DNA from 2 places in the Rhodoferax sp. LS1R11 genome. Region 1 is predicted to be linked to the other one. Evidence: riboswitches for the same ligand, from Rfam matches in the RefSeq annotation. Region 1 holds a riboswitch; the other holds the start of a gene.

What was found. Region 1 has a riboswitch for S-adenosylhomocysteine ahead of metH (methionine synthase). Riboswitches for the same ligand answer to the same signal wherever they lie in the genome.
Region 2: linked by a shared signal. The riboswitch ahead of ahcY (adenosylhomocysteinase) and the one ahead of metH (methionine synthase) in region 1 are both predicted to bind S-adenosylhomocysteine.

What each region holds. Positions count from the first base shown of each region.
Region 1 is NZ_JBWMAW010000012.1:38,921-46,426, forward strand. Features, by position in the region: gene AC097N_RS14625 (Gfo/Idh/MocA family protein) at 1-380, shown strand, start outside; gene AC097N_RS14630 (NADP-dependent isocitrate dehydrogenase) at 468-2,699, opposite strand; S-adenosyl-L-homocysteine riboswitch at 2,894-2,963, shown strand; gene metH (methionine synthase) at 2,988-5,723, shown strand; gene AC097N_RS14640 (hypothetical protein) at 5,897-6,202, shown strand; gene AC097N_RS14645 (YifB family Mg chelatase-like AAA ATPase) at 6,176-7,506, opposite strand, start outside.
Region 2 is NZ_JBWMAW010000008.1:108,938-116,443, forward strand. Features, by position in the region: gene AC097N_RS11530 (TlyA family RNA methyltransferase) at 1-391, opposite strand, end outside; gene ahcY (adenosylhomocysteinase) at 391-1,914, opposite strand; S-adenosyl-L-homocysteine riboswitch at 2,001-2,116, opposite strand; gene AC097N_RS11540 (substrate-binding domain-containing protein) at 2,164-3,177, opposite strand; gene AC097N_RS11545 (alpha-glucosidase family protein) at 3,223-4,872, opposite strand; gene AC097N_RS11550 (GH1 family beta-glucosidase) at 4,974-6,317, shown strand; gene AC097N_RS11555 (carbohydrate ABC transporter permease) at 6,321-7,499, opposite strand; gene AC097N_RS11560 (carbohydrate ABC transporter permease) at 7,496-7,506, opposite strand, start outside.

The DNA.
Region 1 (7,506 bases):
CCGACCGCACCGTCACGGCCATGCTGGACTTTGGGCAGGGGCGCCGGCTGGACTTCACTGTGTCCACCCAGTCCGTGCCCTACCAGCGCGTGCAGGCCATTGGCACCAAACAGCGGCTGGAGATTGAAATCCCGTTCAACGCGCCCTTGGGCGACGCCACCCGCATTTTTGTGGACGATGCCCGTCTGCCAGGCGGTGCCTCTGCCGTGGCCGAGACGCTGGCCCCCTGCAACATGTACACCCTGCAGGGTGACGCGTTCTCGCAAGTGATTCGTGGCGAGATGCCCCTGCCCTACGGCGTGGAAGACGCGATTCTCAACATGCGGGTGATTGACGCGCTGTTCAAGTCCGGCAGCAGCGGACGCTGGGAAGACATCTAAAACGCCAGCAATAAAAAAAGGCAGAAAGACTTGCGTCTTCTGCCCTTGTGGATCTGTGCCGAGGCACAGATCACGCCGGTTTGACGATCAACCCTGAGCGGCCGCCAACGCGGCATTGAAGGTGCTGCTCGGGCGCATGATCGCCGTGACCTTGACCGGGTCGGCCAGGTAATAACCGCCAATGTCGACCGGCTGACCCTGCACGACCCTGAACTCTTCCACAATCTGCTGCTCGTTGTCGGCGAGCGACTTGGCCAGCGGCGCAAACTTCGCTTGCAGGTCTTTGTCGTCGGTCTGCGCGGCCATTGCCTGGGCCCAGTACATGGCCAGGTAGAAATGGCTGCCACGGTTGTCCAACTCGCCGGTGCGGGTTGAGGGACCTTTTTTGTGGTCCAGCAGCATGCCGGTCGCGTCGTCCAACGTTTTGGCCAAAATCGCAGCTTTCTTGTTGCCCGTCTTGAGGCTCAGGTCCTCCAGCGACACGGCCAACGCCAGAAACTCGCCCAGCGAATCCCAGCGCAGGTGGTTTTCTTCCACCAGCTGCTGCACATGCTTGGGGGCCGAGCCGCCCGCACCGGTTTCGTACATGCCGCCGCCAGCCATCAGGGGGACGATGGACAGCATCTTGGCCGAGGTGCCGAGTTCCATGATGGGGAACAGGTCGGTCAGGTAGTCGCGCAGGATGTTGCCGGTGGCGCTGATGGTATCCTGGCCGCGGATCACGCGCTCCAGGGTGTAGCGCATGGCGCGCACCTGGCTCATGATCTGGATGTCCAGGCCAGAAGTGTCGTGCTCGTGCAGGTACATCTTGACCTTGGTGATCAATTGGGCTTCGTGCGGGCGGTAGGCATCCAGCCAGAACACGGTGGGCATGCCGGAGTTGCGGGCGCGGTTAACGGCCAGCTTGACCCAGTCGCGGATGGCGGCGTCCTTGACCTGGCACATGCGCCAGATGTCGCCCGCTTCCACGTTCTGGCTCAGCAGCACTTCGCCGGTGGCCAGGTCGGTGATGTTGGCCACGCCGTCTTCAGCAATTTCAAAGGTCTTGTCGTGCGAGCCGTATTCTTCGGCCTGCTGGGCCATCAGGCCCACATTCGGCACCGTGCCCATCGTCTTGGGGTCGAACGCGCCGTGCCATTTGCAGAAGTTGATGATTTCCTGGTAGATACGGGCAAAGGTGGATTCGGGCATCACGGCCTTCACGTCCTTCAGGCGGCCATCGGCCCCCCACATCTTGCCGCCGCTGCGGATCATGGCGGGCATGGAGGCGTCCACGATCACGTCGTTGGGTGAATGGAAGTTGGTGATGCCCTTGGCCGAGTCCACCATGGCCAGCTCGGGGCGGTTGGCGTGACAGGCGTGCAGGTCTTTCAGCACTTCTTCGCGCTGGGACTGGGGCAACGTCGCCACCTTTTCGTACAGGTTGGCCATGCCATTGTTGACGTTGACACCGAGTTCATCAAACAAGGCGCCGTGCTTGGCAAATGCTTCGCGGTAGAAAATCTTCACGCAGTGGCCGAAGACGATGGGGTGCGACACCTTCATCATGGTGGCCTTGACGTGCAGCGAGAACATCACGCCGGTCTTGTGCGCGTCTTCGATTTCTTTTTCATAAAACTCGACCAGCGCCTTCTTGCTCATGAACATGCTGTCGATGACTTCACGGTCCAGCAGCGACACCTTGGGCTTGAGGATGACCGTCTTGCCGCTCTTGGTGACCAGCTCCATCTTCACGTCGCGGGCCTTGTCCAGCGTCAGGGACTTTTCACCGTGGTAGAAGTCGCCATGGTGCATGTGCGACACGTGGCTGCGCGAAGCCTGGCTCCACTCGGCCATGCTGTGCGGGTTCTTGCGGGCATATTCCTTGACGGCCTTGGGCGCGCGGCGGTCGGAGTTGCCCTCACGCAGCACGGGGTTGACAGCGCTGCCGGTGCACTTGGAGTAGCGGGCGCGGATGGCCTTGTCTTCGTCGGTCTTCGGATCTTCGGGAAAATCGGGAATGGCGTAGCCCTTGCCTTGCAGTTCCTTGATACAGGTTATCAGCTGACCCACCGAGGCGCTGATGTTGGGCAGCTTGATGATGTTGGTGTCCGACTCCAGGGTTTTTTTGCCCAATTCGGCCAATGTGTTGGGCACTTTTTGCGCATCTGCCAGGAACTCGGGGAATTCGGCCAGCACCCGCGCCGCCACCGAAATGTCGCTCTCGACAATGTCAATACCTGCCGGAGCGGCAAAGGTACGGATGATTGGCAGGAAAGAGTAGGTCGCCAGCAACGGCGCCTCATCCGTGAGTGTGTAAATGATTTTTGAGCTTGTCATTGCCGTCCTCTTGCGTGTGGTGGGGTTGATTTGTCGCGCCACTATATGGGATCAACCTTTCACAAGGCGGAAAGAATGCAAATTCAGCATAAAAACCAGCATTTTTTGCATCCGAAGGGGGTCCGCAAGCCATGCAGTTCGTCAAATCCGATCGCCGCCCATGCGGGCCCCCAAGCAAACCCTTAAAATAGTCAGCTTCCAAGGAGCGTTGCAGCAGGCCAGCCGCCTGTCAGGCTTGGAGTTTCCCAACGACGCTCACCTGAATTTAGTTAGCCACAGGTGAGTCGCATGTCTGAAATCGTTGTTCCCCCCATGAAATTGTCCGGTCTGGAGCCAGTGAGCATTGGCGCCGACGCTTTGTTTGTCAACATTGGTGAGCGCACCAACGTGACCGGCTCCAAGGCCTTTGCCCGCATGATCCTGAACGGCGAGTACGAGCAGGCGCTCAGCGTGGCACGTCAACAGGTCGAGAACGGCGCCCAGATCATCGACATCAACATGGACGAGTCCATGCTGGACAGCCAGGCCGCCATGGTGCGCTTTTTGAACCTGATTGCCTCGGAGCCCGATATTTCACGCGTCCCGGTGATGATTGACTCCAGCAAATGGAGCGTCATTGAAGCCGGCCTGCGCTGCGTGCAGGGCAAGGCCGTGGTGAACTCCATCAGCATGAAGGAAGGTGTGGACGCCTTCAAACACCAGGCCAAGCTGCTGCGACGCTACGGGGCTGCCGCGGTGGTGATGGCGTTTGACGAACTGGGCCAGGCCGACACCTATGAGCGCAAGACCGAAATTTGCGAGCGCGCGTACCGCATCCTGGTGGACGAGGTGGGCTTCCCGCCGGAAGACATCATTTTTGACCCCAACATCTTCGCCATTGCCACTGGCATTGAGGAACACAACAACTACGCGGTTGACTTCATCAACGCCACGCGCTGGATCAAGCAGCACCTGCCGGGCGCCAAGGTGTCGGGCGGCGTGTCGAATGTGAGTTTCTCGTTCCGCGGCAACGACCCCGTGCGCGAGGCGATTCACACCGTGTTTCTGTACCACGCCATTCAGGCGGGCATGGACATGGGCATTGTCAACGCCGGGATGGTCGGTGTGTATGACGACCTGGAGCCGACCTTGCGCGAGCGCGTGGAAGACGTGGTGCTGAACCGCCGCCCGGACGCCGGTGAACGTCTGGTGGAGATTGCCGAAAACGCCAAGGGTGCGGCCAAGGACGACAGCAAACGCCTGGAGTGGCGCGGTACGGCCGAACAGCCCGCAACCGTCGAGCAGCGCCTGAGCCATGCCATGGTGCACGGGGTGACCGACTTCATCGTGGCGGATACCGAAGAGGCTTACCAGGCCGTGCTCGCCAAAGGGGGCCGTCCGCTGCACGTGATTGAAGGCCCGCTGATGGCGGGCATGAACATCGTGGGGGACCTGTTTGGCCAGGGCAAGATGTTTTTGCCGCAGGTGGTGAAGAGTGCGCGCGTGATGAAGCAGGCCGTGGCGCACCTGATTCCGTACATCGAGGAAGAAAAACGCGTGGACGAAGCCGCCGGGCGCGACGTGCGCACCAAGGGCAAGATCGTCATTGCCACGGTCAAGGGCGATGTGCATGACATTGGCAAGAACATCGTGACCGTGGTGCTCCAGTGCAACAACTTTGACGTGGTGAACATGGGCGTGATGGTGCCCTGCCACGAGATTCTCGCGAAGGCCAAGGCCGAGGGCGCGGACATCATCGGCCTCTCCGGCCTGATCACGCCCAGCCTGGAGGAGATGCAGTACGTGGCGGGCGAGATGCAGAAGGACGAGTACTTCCGCCTCAGGAACATGCCCCTGATGATTGGCGGCGCCACCTGCAGTCGGGTGCACACCGCCGTCAAGATCGCGCCGCACTACGAAGGCCCGGTGATCTATGTGCCGGATGCCTCGCGCAGTGTGAGTGTGGCGCAGAGTTTGTTGAGCGACCAGGCGGCGAAGTACATTGCCGAACTCAACACCGACTACGACCGGGTGCGCGAGCAGCACGCCAACAAGAAACAGACGCCCATGTGGAGCCTGGCCCGCGCCCGGGCCAACAAGACCCCAGTGAGTTGGGCGCGCTACACCCCGACCAGGCCGAAGTTCATTGGCCGTCGTGTGTTCAAAAATTTCGATTTGACCGAGTTGGCCCGCTTCATCGACTGGGGCCCGTTCTTCCAGACCTGGGACCTGGCGGGGCCTTTTCCGGCCATTCTGAAAGACGAAGTCGTGGGCACCGAGGCCGTGCGTGTGTATGCCGACGGGCAGCGCATGCTCAAGCGCCTGATCGAAGGCCGCTGGCTGACTGCCAACGCGGTGATTGGCCTGTACCCCGCCAACTCGGTGAACGACGACGACATCGAGTTCTACACCGATGAGACCCGCACCGAGGTCGCCATGACCTGGTACGGCCTGCGCCAGCAAACAGAAAAACAGGTGATTGAGGGCGTGATGCGCCCCAGCCGCTGCCTGGCCGACTTTGTCGCCCCCAAGGGGGTGGCCGCCGACTACGCGGGCATCTTTGCCGTGACCGCAGGCATTGGGGTTGACAAGAAGGAAAAATACTTCGAGGACGACCATGACGACTACTCGGCCATCATGCTCAAGTCGATTGCCGACCGGTTGGCCGAGGCCTTTGCCGAGTGCCTGCACCACCGGGTCCGCGCGGACCTGTGGGGCTACGCGCCCAGCGAGGCACTGACACCGGAAGACCTGATTGCCGAAAAGTACAAAGGCATCCGCCCGGCACCGGGCTACCCGGCCTGCCCCGACCACAGCGTGAAAAAAGAAATGTTCGACCTGCTGCAGTGCCAGGACATCGGCATGGCCGTGACCGAGAGCCTGGCCATGACACCGGCGGCGAGCGTGAGCGGCTTCTACCTGGGGCACCCGGACAGCACGTATTTCAACGTGGGCAAGATTGGCGATGACCAGCTTAAAGACCTCGCCACACGCCGCCAGATGAACGAGCAGGCCCTGCAGCGGCTGCTGGCGCCCAACCTGTAAGCGCTGGGGCATGGTTACATGTCATCACAATAATTAACGCCTGAAGAGACCGCTTGGTGGTCCAATTCGTCCAATAGATGGCAGTTTCCGCGTATCTTGCATTTCCGCAAGGCCACGCGTAAGCTCAATAAATCGTTATGAGTTGGAAAAAATCAAAATTTGCATCCAGCCTGATGAGCCTCTTTGGCGAACCCTCCAAGGAAGTTGTTCCAGAGAGTCGCATCAAGGATATTCGCCAGGCGATGCTCGACAGCATTGTGGGCTTGGGTACAAGCCACCAGTTTGCGCAGGTATGGGCGCGGGTCTTGTACGCGCCTGACATTCAGGCACTCTGGTACTTGCGCAGCGATTTGATGACCTTGCTCTCGGGTTTGCTGGGTGAGCGCACAGCCGGTGTCCGCCTGGCCACCATCAGCCGCCTGTTTGAGGGCCAGTTGCCCTCAGCCCAAAAATCACGCCCCAACAGTCTGGGCAACTGAGCGCCGGTACTGCATGGCTTCCGCCAAGTGGGCGACCTGGGTGGTCGGTGCCCCAGCCAGATCAGCAATGGTACGGGCGACCTTCAGAGCCCGGTGGGTGCTGCGTGCCGACCAGCCCAGACGGGCGGCCGCAATATTCAGGAACTTGACGGCTGCATCATCGAGCAGCAAGTGCACATCGATCTCCTGCCCCTGCAAAGCCTGGTTGGATTTGCCCTGGCGTGCAACGGCCCGTGCACGCGCCGCTGTGCAGCGCTCCCGAATGGACGCGGTGGACTCCCCCGCCTGGGCCAGCAGCAAATCGGACGACACCACGGCGGGCACTTCCACATGCAGGTCGATGCGGTCGATCAAGGGGCCACTGAGCTTGCCCTGATACCGCGCCACCTGGTCGGGCGTGCAACGGCAGGCCTTCTGGGCCGAGCCCAGATAACCACAGGGACAAGGATTCATGGCCCCAATCAACTGGAACCGTGCTGGAAACTCCGCCCGGCGGGCAGCCCGTGAGATGGTGATGGAACCCGTCTCCAGGGGCTCACGCAAGGCCTCAAGCGCCGCCCTGGGGAACTCTGGCATCTCATCCAGAAACAGGACCCCGTGGTGCGCCAGTGAGATTTCCCCGGGTCGCGGCGGAGAGCCACCACCGACCAGGGCCACGGCGCTGGCCGTATGGTGCGGCGAACACGTCGGCCTCTGCGCCCAGCGGTCCAGCGAAAAGCGCCCGCCCAGGCTGGCCACGGCGGCGCTTTGCAGGGCTTCGTCGGTGGTCATGGCGGGCAGCAGGCCTGCAAACCGCTGCGCCAGCATGGACTTGCCAGACCCGGGCGGCCCCATGAGCAGCAGGCTATGCCCGCCCGCCGCCGCAATCTCCAGCGCCCGTTTCGCACCCAGCTGACCTTTGACATCCGCCAGGTCCAGGTACTGAGCCGCATGGGCCTGCAGGGTGGCCGTGACCCGGGACCAGCCGGTGGACGGCTCGGCAGGGGGGGCGTCAGACGAATCAGGCAGGAAATGCTGCACCACATCCAGCAAATGGCGGGCCCTGTAGACGATGGCGTCCGGCACCAGGGCGGCTTCTTCAGCGCTTTCAGGTGGCAGTACCAGCTGGGTGACGACACCTCCCGCGTGCAGCGCCAGGCTCATGGCCAGCGCACCACGCACGGGGCGTAACTCGCCTGACAGGGACAACTCGCCGGCAAACTCATGGCCTGCCAGCTTATGGGCATCAATCTGGCCGCTGGCCGCCAGAATGCCCAAAGCGATGGGCAAGTCAAACCGCCCGGAGTCTTTGGGCAGGTCGGCTG
Region 2 (7,506 bases), on a different contig from region 1:
CCACACACAGAACACGCGGGTCTTCACGCAGGCGGGGGTGCAACTGGGCACTGCCCACATCCACACCCACCACGGACTTGGCACTCTGCTGCAACAGGCAGTCGGTAAAACCACCCGTGGACTGACCGACATCCAGGCACGCCAGTCCAGTGACGGACAAGCCCACCTTTTGCAACGCCGCTTCCAGCTTCAGACCGCCACGAGAGACGTAACGCGCCTCGGAATCGTCCAGCAGTTGAATGGGGGCGTCGTCGGGAACATCATCACCATTTTTGGTCACTGTTTTCCATTCGTCGCCCTTGCGCCACTGCACCCCGTCTGCAATCAGGCGCTGGGCTTGTGAACGGGTGCTGGCGAGGCCACGGGCCACCAGGAGTTGATCAATTCTCATCAGTAGCGATACGTGTTGGCTTTGTAGGGGCCCGCTTTATTCACGCCAATGTAAGCGGCTTGCTCATCCGTGAGTTCGGTCAGCATGGCGCCGACCTTGTTCAGGTGCAAGCGGGCCACCTTTTCGTCCAGATGCTTGGGCAACACATATACCTTGCCGGCTTTGTATTCTTTGGGCTTGGTGAACAACTCGATCTGGGCGATGGTCTGGTTCGCAAAGCTCGACGACATCACAAAGCTGGGGTGGCCGGTACCACAACCCAAATTGACCAAGCGGCCCTTGGCCAGCAGGATGATGCGCTTGGAGGGCGTTTTGCCTTTGGCCGGGAAAATCACATGATCCACCTGGGGCTTGATCTCTTCCCACTTGCATTTGTCCAGGGATGCGACATCAATCTCGTTGTCAAAGTGGCCAATGTTGCAGACGATGGCCTGGTCCTTCATGGCGGCCATGTGCTTGTAAGTAATGACATTCTTGTTGCCGGTGGCGGAGACAAAAATATCGCACTTGTCGGCGGCGTATTCCATGGTGACCACTTTGTAGCCTTCCATGGCGGCTTGCAGCGCATTGATGGGGTCCACTTCGGTCACCCATACCTGGGCCGAGAGGGCGCGCAGCGCTTGGGCCGAACCCTTGCCCACATCGCCGTAACCGGCGACACAAGCCACTTTGCCGGCAATCATCACGTCGGTCGCGCGCTTGATGGCGTCCACCAGCGATTCGCGGCAACCGTAGAGGTTGTCGAACTTGCTCTTGGTCACGGAGTCGTTCACATTGATGGCGCGGAAAGCCAGTTCCCCCTTGGCGGACATCTCATTCAAGCGCAGCACACCCGTGGTGGTTTCTTCGGTCACGCCGATGATGTTTTTCAGGCGGCGGCTGTACCAGGTGGGATCCAGCTTCAGCTTGGCCTTGATGGCATTGAAGAGACAAATCTCTTCTTCGCTGCCGGGCTTGGCCAGCACTTTGAGGTCTTTCTCTGCCTTGGCACCCAAATGCATGAGCAAAGTCGCATCGCCGCCGTCGTCCAGAATCATGTTCGGACCTTCAGCAGCCGAACCCTTTTTGCCGCCAAATTCAAAAATGCGATGGGTGTAATCCCAGTAGTCAGCCAGCGTCTCGCCCTTGTAGGCAAAAACTGGGGTGCCCGCCTCGACCAGCGCGGCAGCGGCGTGGTCTTGTGTGGAGAAAATATTGCACGAGGCCCAACGCACTTCGGCGCCGAGGGCTTGCAAGGTTTCGACCAACACGCCGGTCTGGATGGTCATGTGCAAGGAGCCGGTGATGCGCGCGCCTTTCAGCGGCTGTACTTTGGCAAATTCTTCACGAATGGCCATCAGACCGGGCATCTCGGTCTGGGCGATGTTCAGCTCTTTGCGACCCCAGGCCGCCAGGCTCATGTCAGCGACCTTGAAGTCCTCCAGCTTGACGGATGGATTGGCCACGGCTTTGACGGCGGTCTTGACGCGGGCTGGGGCTTTTGCTTTGGCTTGGGGTTTGACTAATTTCAGTACGGCGCTCATGTTTGACTCCAAAAATAAATTAAGAATCACTGGCTGGCGCGGTGGCGACCTGGAAACGATTTTCGGGGTAACTCACCACACAGACCAGTGGGTGAGCGCAGTTGATGCGGTGAATTGGAAATCTCCAAAACACGCGGTCCGAGCCTCACTCACAACCAGTCATCGCAAGACGCCAGGTGAGTTGCAACGCTCCTCGGGAGCACCAATTATAAGTGCAAGCTTGCCCGGCGTGTGCATGGCATGACCGCCTCAGGGCGCCGGCCCGGTCGTCGACCCCACCACCAACTCGGGATTTCTCAAAATCTGCAAAGGCCCCGCATCGGGATGACGCAACAGTTGCAGCACCATCTCGGCCATCGTGACGCCAGACGCATGCGCCGTGGGCTGGGTTACCGTGGTGACATCGAGACCAAACAACAAGGTGTCACTGGGAATATCGCCATGCACGATGACCGACACATCCTGACCCAGCCGAACCCCCGCGTCCACCAGCCCGCGCAAGACCCCAATGCCCCCCAGGTTGTTGTCCACCACGATGGCGGTCGGCCGCTCACGCAGGGCCAAAAGCCGGGTCACAGCCTCAAGTCCACTGCGTCGGTCCACCGCGGGCCCCACCACACAGGAAGGGACACACGCAAGACCAGCCTGCCCCAACGCGGACATGAACCCCTGATGGCGTTGAACCGCAAAATTCAAGTCCAGCGGCGAATGCACATAGGCAAAACGCGTGTGCCCAAGCTTGAGCAAGTGCTGCACGGCGAGTTCGCTGCCCCGGACATTGTCAAAATCGAACCACGAGTAGTTGCTGCATTCAGCCGTTCGTCCGTAGGCCAAAAAGGGATAGCCCTTCTCCAGAAGGTAGTCCACACGGTTGTCCTGCAGGCGGGTGTTCGGGACCACGACTGCATCCACCCGGCCGCCCCGAAACAGACGCTCAAAAATATTCAGCTCATGATCGTCACTGGCCACCGCCAACAGCAAATCCAGCTGATCCTGCTCCAGGCGCTCAGCAAGTCCGCCCGCCATGTCCAGAAACTGGGGGTTGCCCAGGTTCTCAACGGCGGCTGAATAGACGATCCCGATCGCGTCAGTACGGCCACGCACCAGCCGACGGGCGCCCGCATCGGCCCGGTAGCCCATCAACTGAGCCACCTCCTCCACGCGTTGACGGGTTTGGGGGTTCACATCCTTGTACCCGTTCAGCGCACGACTGACCGTGGAAGTCGAAAGTCCCAGTTCCTTGGCAAGTTGCCTGATATTCACACACTTATCCCTTCGTAAGGACAGAAGTGTACGGGGACAGCGCGATCAGGACAGACGCACGAACATCCCGGCCCAAGGCGCCAATTGCACTTCGGAACCGGTCAACCGGGCACCTTCCAGACCGCTGCCGGACAGTACCTCATTCACGACGCAAGCTGCCGGCATACGCCACAGGGCGGGTTCAGCACTGAGGTTGAACAGGCACAGCACCCTCTGGATCGGACAACTCCGCACAAAGGCCAACACCTGCGGGTCTGCCGTCAGCAAGGTCATCTCACCCTCGATCAAAGCCGGTTGCGTCTTGCGCCAATGCAGCAAATTCCGATAGAACCCGAGCAGGGAACCACCCTGCACCTCCTGCGCATCCACGGCCAGACCGCGATGCATCTCCGACACGGGCAGCCACGGCGCATGCGCCACCGAATGGCCAGGGGCAAAGCCCAGGTCATGCGCGTCAGACAACCAAGGCAAGGGCGTACGGCAGCCATCGCGTCCCTTGAACTCGGGCCACATGGTGATGCCGTAAGGGTCTTGCAGGTCTTCGTAGCCAATCACCGCCTCGGGCAGGCCCAACTCATCGCCCTGGTACACACAGGGCGACCCGCGCAAGCTCATCTGCATCGCGGCCGCCACACGCAGCAACGCAGGTGGTGGATGGTCCCCGCCCCAACGGGTGGCCAGGCGCACGACATCGTGGTTCGACAAAGCCCAGCAGGGCCAGCCACCCGAGGCGACCTCTTCAAACCGCTGAAGCACCGCATGGATGTGGCCCGCACTGTGCGCGGTTCCCAACAGGTCAAAACAATAAGCCATGTGCAGCTTGTCACCACCGGCGGTGTACTCGGCAACACGGGCCAGACCATCATCGTCCCCGATTTCACCCACCATCGTGGTGTTGGGATATTGGTCCAGCAGTGCGCGCAAGCGCTGTAAAAAGGCCAGGTTTTCCGGCTGGCTTTTGTCAAACTTGTGCCACTGCCAGCCATAGGGATTCACTGAATTGACGGCCGGGTCTTCCCCGGTGGGCCGACCACGCGGGGGGTTGTTGCGCAACTTTGCATCATGGAAATAAAAATTGGCGGTATCCAGACGGTAACCATCCACCCCAAAGTCGAGCCAGAACTTCACGGTTTGCAACAGGGCATCCTGGACCTGCGGATTGTGAAAGTTCAGGTCGGGCTGGCTGGTCAAAAAGTTGTGCATGAAGTACTGGCACCGGCGGGTATCCCACTGCCAGGCGCTGCCACCAAAGATGGACAGCCAGTTGTTGGGTGGTGTGCCGTCGTCTTGCGCATCGGCCCACACATACCAATCGGCCTTGGGGTTGTCCAGGCTGGCCCGGCTCTCCCTGAACCAGGGGTGCTGATCCGAACTGTGCGACAGCACGAGGTCAATCATGACCTTCAAACCCAGCGCATGGGCCCGATCGACCAGGGCTTTGAAATCAGCCAGCGTGCCGAACATGGGATCGACATCGCAGTAGTCACTCACGTCGTAGCCAAAATCCTTCATGGGGCTTTTGAAAAACGGGGACAACCAGATGCCGTCCGCGCCCAGACGGGCGACATATTCAAGACGCGCGGTCACGCCGTTCAAGTCGCCAATGCCATCGCCATTGCTGTCTGAAAAACTGCGGGGGTAAATTTGATAGATGACGCCGCCGCGCCACCAGTTGTCATTGGGTGCTTTGTTCATGGTGTTGTGGGTACTTGGGTTATTCATGAAAATAAAATGTTCAATTGCGATGAAAATATGTTTTGTGCCACCTTCAACCTGCCGCTTCCTGGAGTCGATTCATGCTCACGCTTGCCCCCCAACTGTTGCCCGATCGTTTCGAGTGGGGATGCGCCACCTCGTCTTTTCAGATTGAAGGTGCAACAACGCTGGGCGGCCGCGTGCCCAGCATCTGGGATGACTTCTGTGCGCAAGCCCATCGCATCAAGGATGGCAGCGACGGCACCGTCGCCTGCGACCACTACCACCGGTATGCCGATGACGTGCGACTGATCGCCGACCTGGGTTTCAAACACTACCGGTTTTCGATTGCGTGGCCACGCGTGGTCACAACCAGCAACCAGCTCAATACAGAGGGCATGGACTTCTACAAGCGCCTGCTGGACGAACTGGAGAAACACCAGATTACGCCCAACGCGACCCTGTTCCACTGGGACTTGCCTTCGCACCTGCAAGGCGGCTGGCTGCAGCGCGATACGGCGTACCGATTTGCCGACTACGCCGCGCTGATGGCCCAGCAGCTGGGCGACCGGCTGCCCCGGGTGGCCACCCTCAACGAGCCGTGGTGCTCCGCGTTTTTGGGCCATGACCTGGGTGTGTTTGCGCCGGGCGTGCAAGACCGGGCATGTGCACTCACTGCCGCGCACCACCTGATGCTGGCCCACGGTCTGGGGATCAAGGCCTGGCGTGGCGAGCGGGCGGACACCTCGTTGGGCATCGTCCTGAACCCCGAGTTGTGTGACCCCACAAGCCCCGCGCCAGCCGATGTGCAGGCGGCAAAACTGGCGGAATACGAACGCAACGACTGCTTCCTGAACCCCTTGTTTGGCCGGGAGTGGCCGGATGAATTGCGGGCCCAAATGGGCTCGCGCCTGCCCGACCTGATGGAAGGCGACCTGAAAATCTGTGCGCAGCCGCTGGACTTCATCGGCCTCAACTACTACACCCGCTCCATGGCCCGGGCGCCTGTCACATCCGACGACGCCCAGCGCGGCTACACCTTTGTAGCCCCCGACGCGGCCAAAGACCTGACCGATATCGGATGGGAGATTTACCCCGAAGGACTGACACGCGTTGTCGACAACCTGACGCGCCAATGGCCCCTGCCCCCGATCTGGATCACAGAGAACGGCGCGGCGGACAACACGCCGGTGAAGGACGGCGCCTGCGCCGACGACATGCGGTGCCGCTACCTGCAAACCCACCTGGATCAACTGGCCGGACTCATCGCGCACGGTGCAGACATTCGGGGCTATTACGTCTGGAGCCTGCTCGATAATTTTGAATGGGCGCAGGGGTATAGCCAGCGCTTCGGTATCGTTCATGTTGACTTCGAAACTCAAAAAAGAACGCCCAAGAAAAGTGCCCTCTCGCTCAAGGCCCTGCTCCATCCAGACGCCACTTGATGCTTAGCCACCCTTGACCGAGCCCGAGAGCAAACCACGCACAAAAAAGCGCTGCAACGCAAAGAACACACCAACCGGCACGGCAATCGACACGAAGGCACTGGCGGTCAAAATCTCCCAGCTCTCGCCACGCGAACCCAGCAGGTCGTTGAGTTTGATCGTCAACACAATCTGGTCGGGGGCCTTGCCCAGAAACACCAGGGCAATCAAAAAGTCGTTCCACACCCAAAGAAACTGGAAGATGGCAAAGCTGGCCAGCGCGGGTACGGACAGCGGCAACACAATGCTGGTGAATATCTGGAAATGCGAGGCACCGTCCATGCGCGCACTTTCAATGATGTCGCGTGGCAAGGCCGCGATGTAGTTGCGCAACAAATAAATCGCCAGCGGCAAGCCGAATGCCGAGTGCGCCAGCCAGACGCCCAGGTAGGATTTGGACTCGATCCCCAGCGTCTCACCCAACTGGTTGTACAGCCGCAGCAACGGAATCAACGACATTTGCAGCGGCACCACGAGAAGCCCCACCACCACAATAAACAGCCACTTGCGCCCCGGAAAATTCATCCAGCTGAACGCATAGGCCGCAAAGGCGGCGATGAGAATCGGGATGAACGTCGCCGGAATGGTGACCTTGAAGGTGTTCAAAAAAGCTTGCCCCACACCCTCCGAGGCCACCACTTTCTCGTAGTTCTGCGTGACGAAAACAGGGGGCGTTTCTGCCACGTAAAAAATGCGAATGCCGCGGTCTTTGTCGTACGGGCCGCTGAGCACCAACCGGTAACTGGTGTCGGCGTTCACGGTCAGCGTGCCGTCGGGCGTACCGTCGGCCTCATCGAACACCTGACCATCAGCGACTTCAACCGTAGCCCCCGCCACGTACTGGCCTGGCGAGGCCGACTTCAGGGAAAATTTCTTGAGGCGCACGTTGGCCTCGGCGCCAAAAAGGCGACCGCTGATGACGTACTTGTCGCCCTCCTTGACCACGCTTTGCGCACCGCCGGTGCGGCGCATGTCTGACCGCGTCTGCGTGGACATGGCGGTCCACCAGCCGCTGGACGCCAGTTGCTCCTTGACGCGAAAACTCGACACCAGCAAACCAAAAGTGGGCAACACCCAGACCGTGACAAGTGCCAGCAGCAGCAACTGGGCCACGATGGAGGGCAGACTGAAATACTTTTTCATCGTTGGG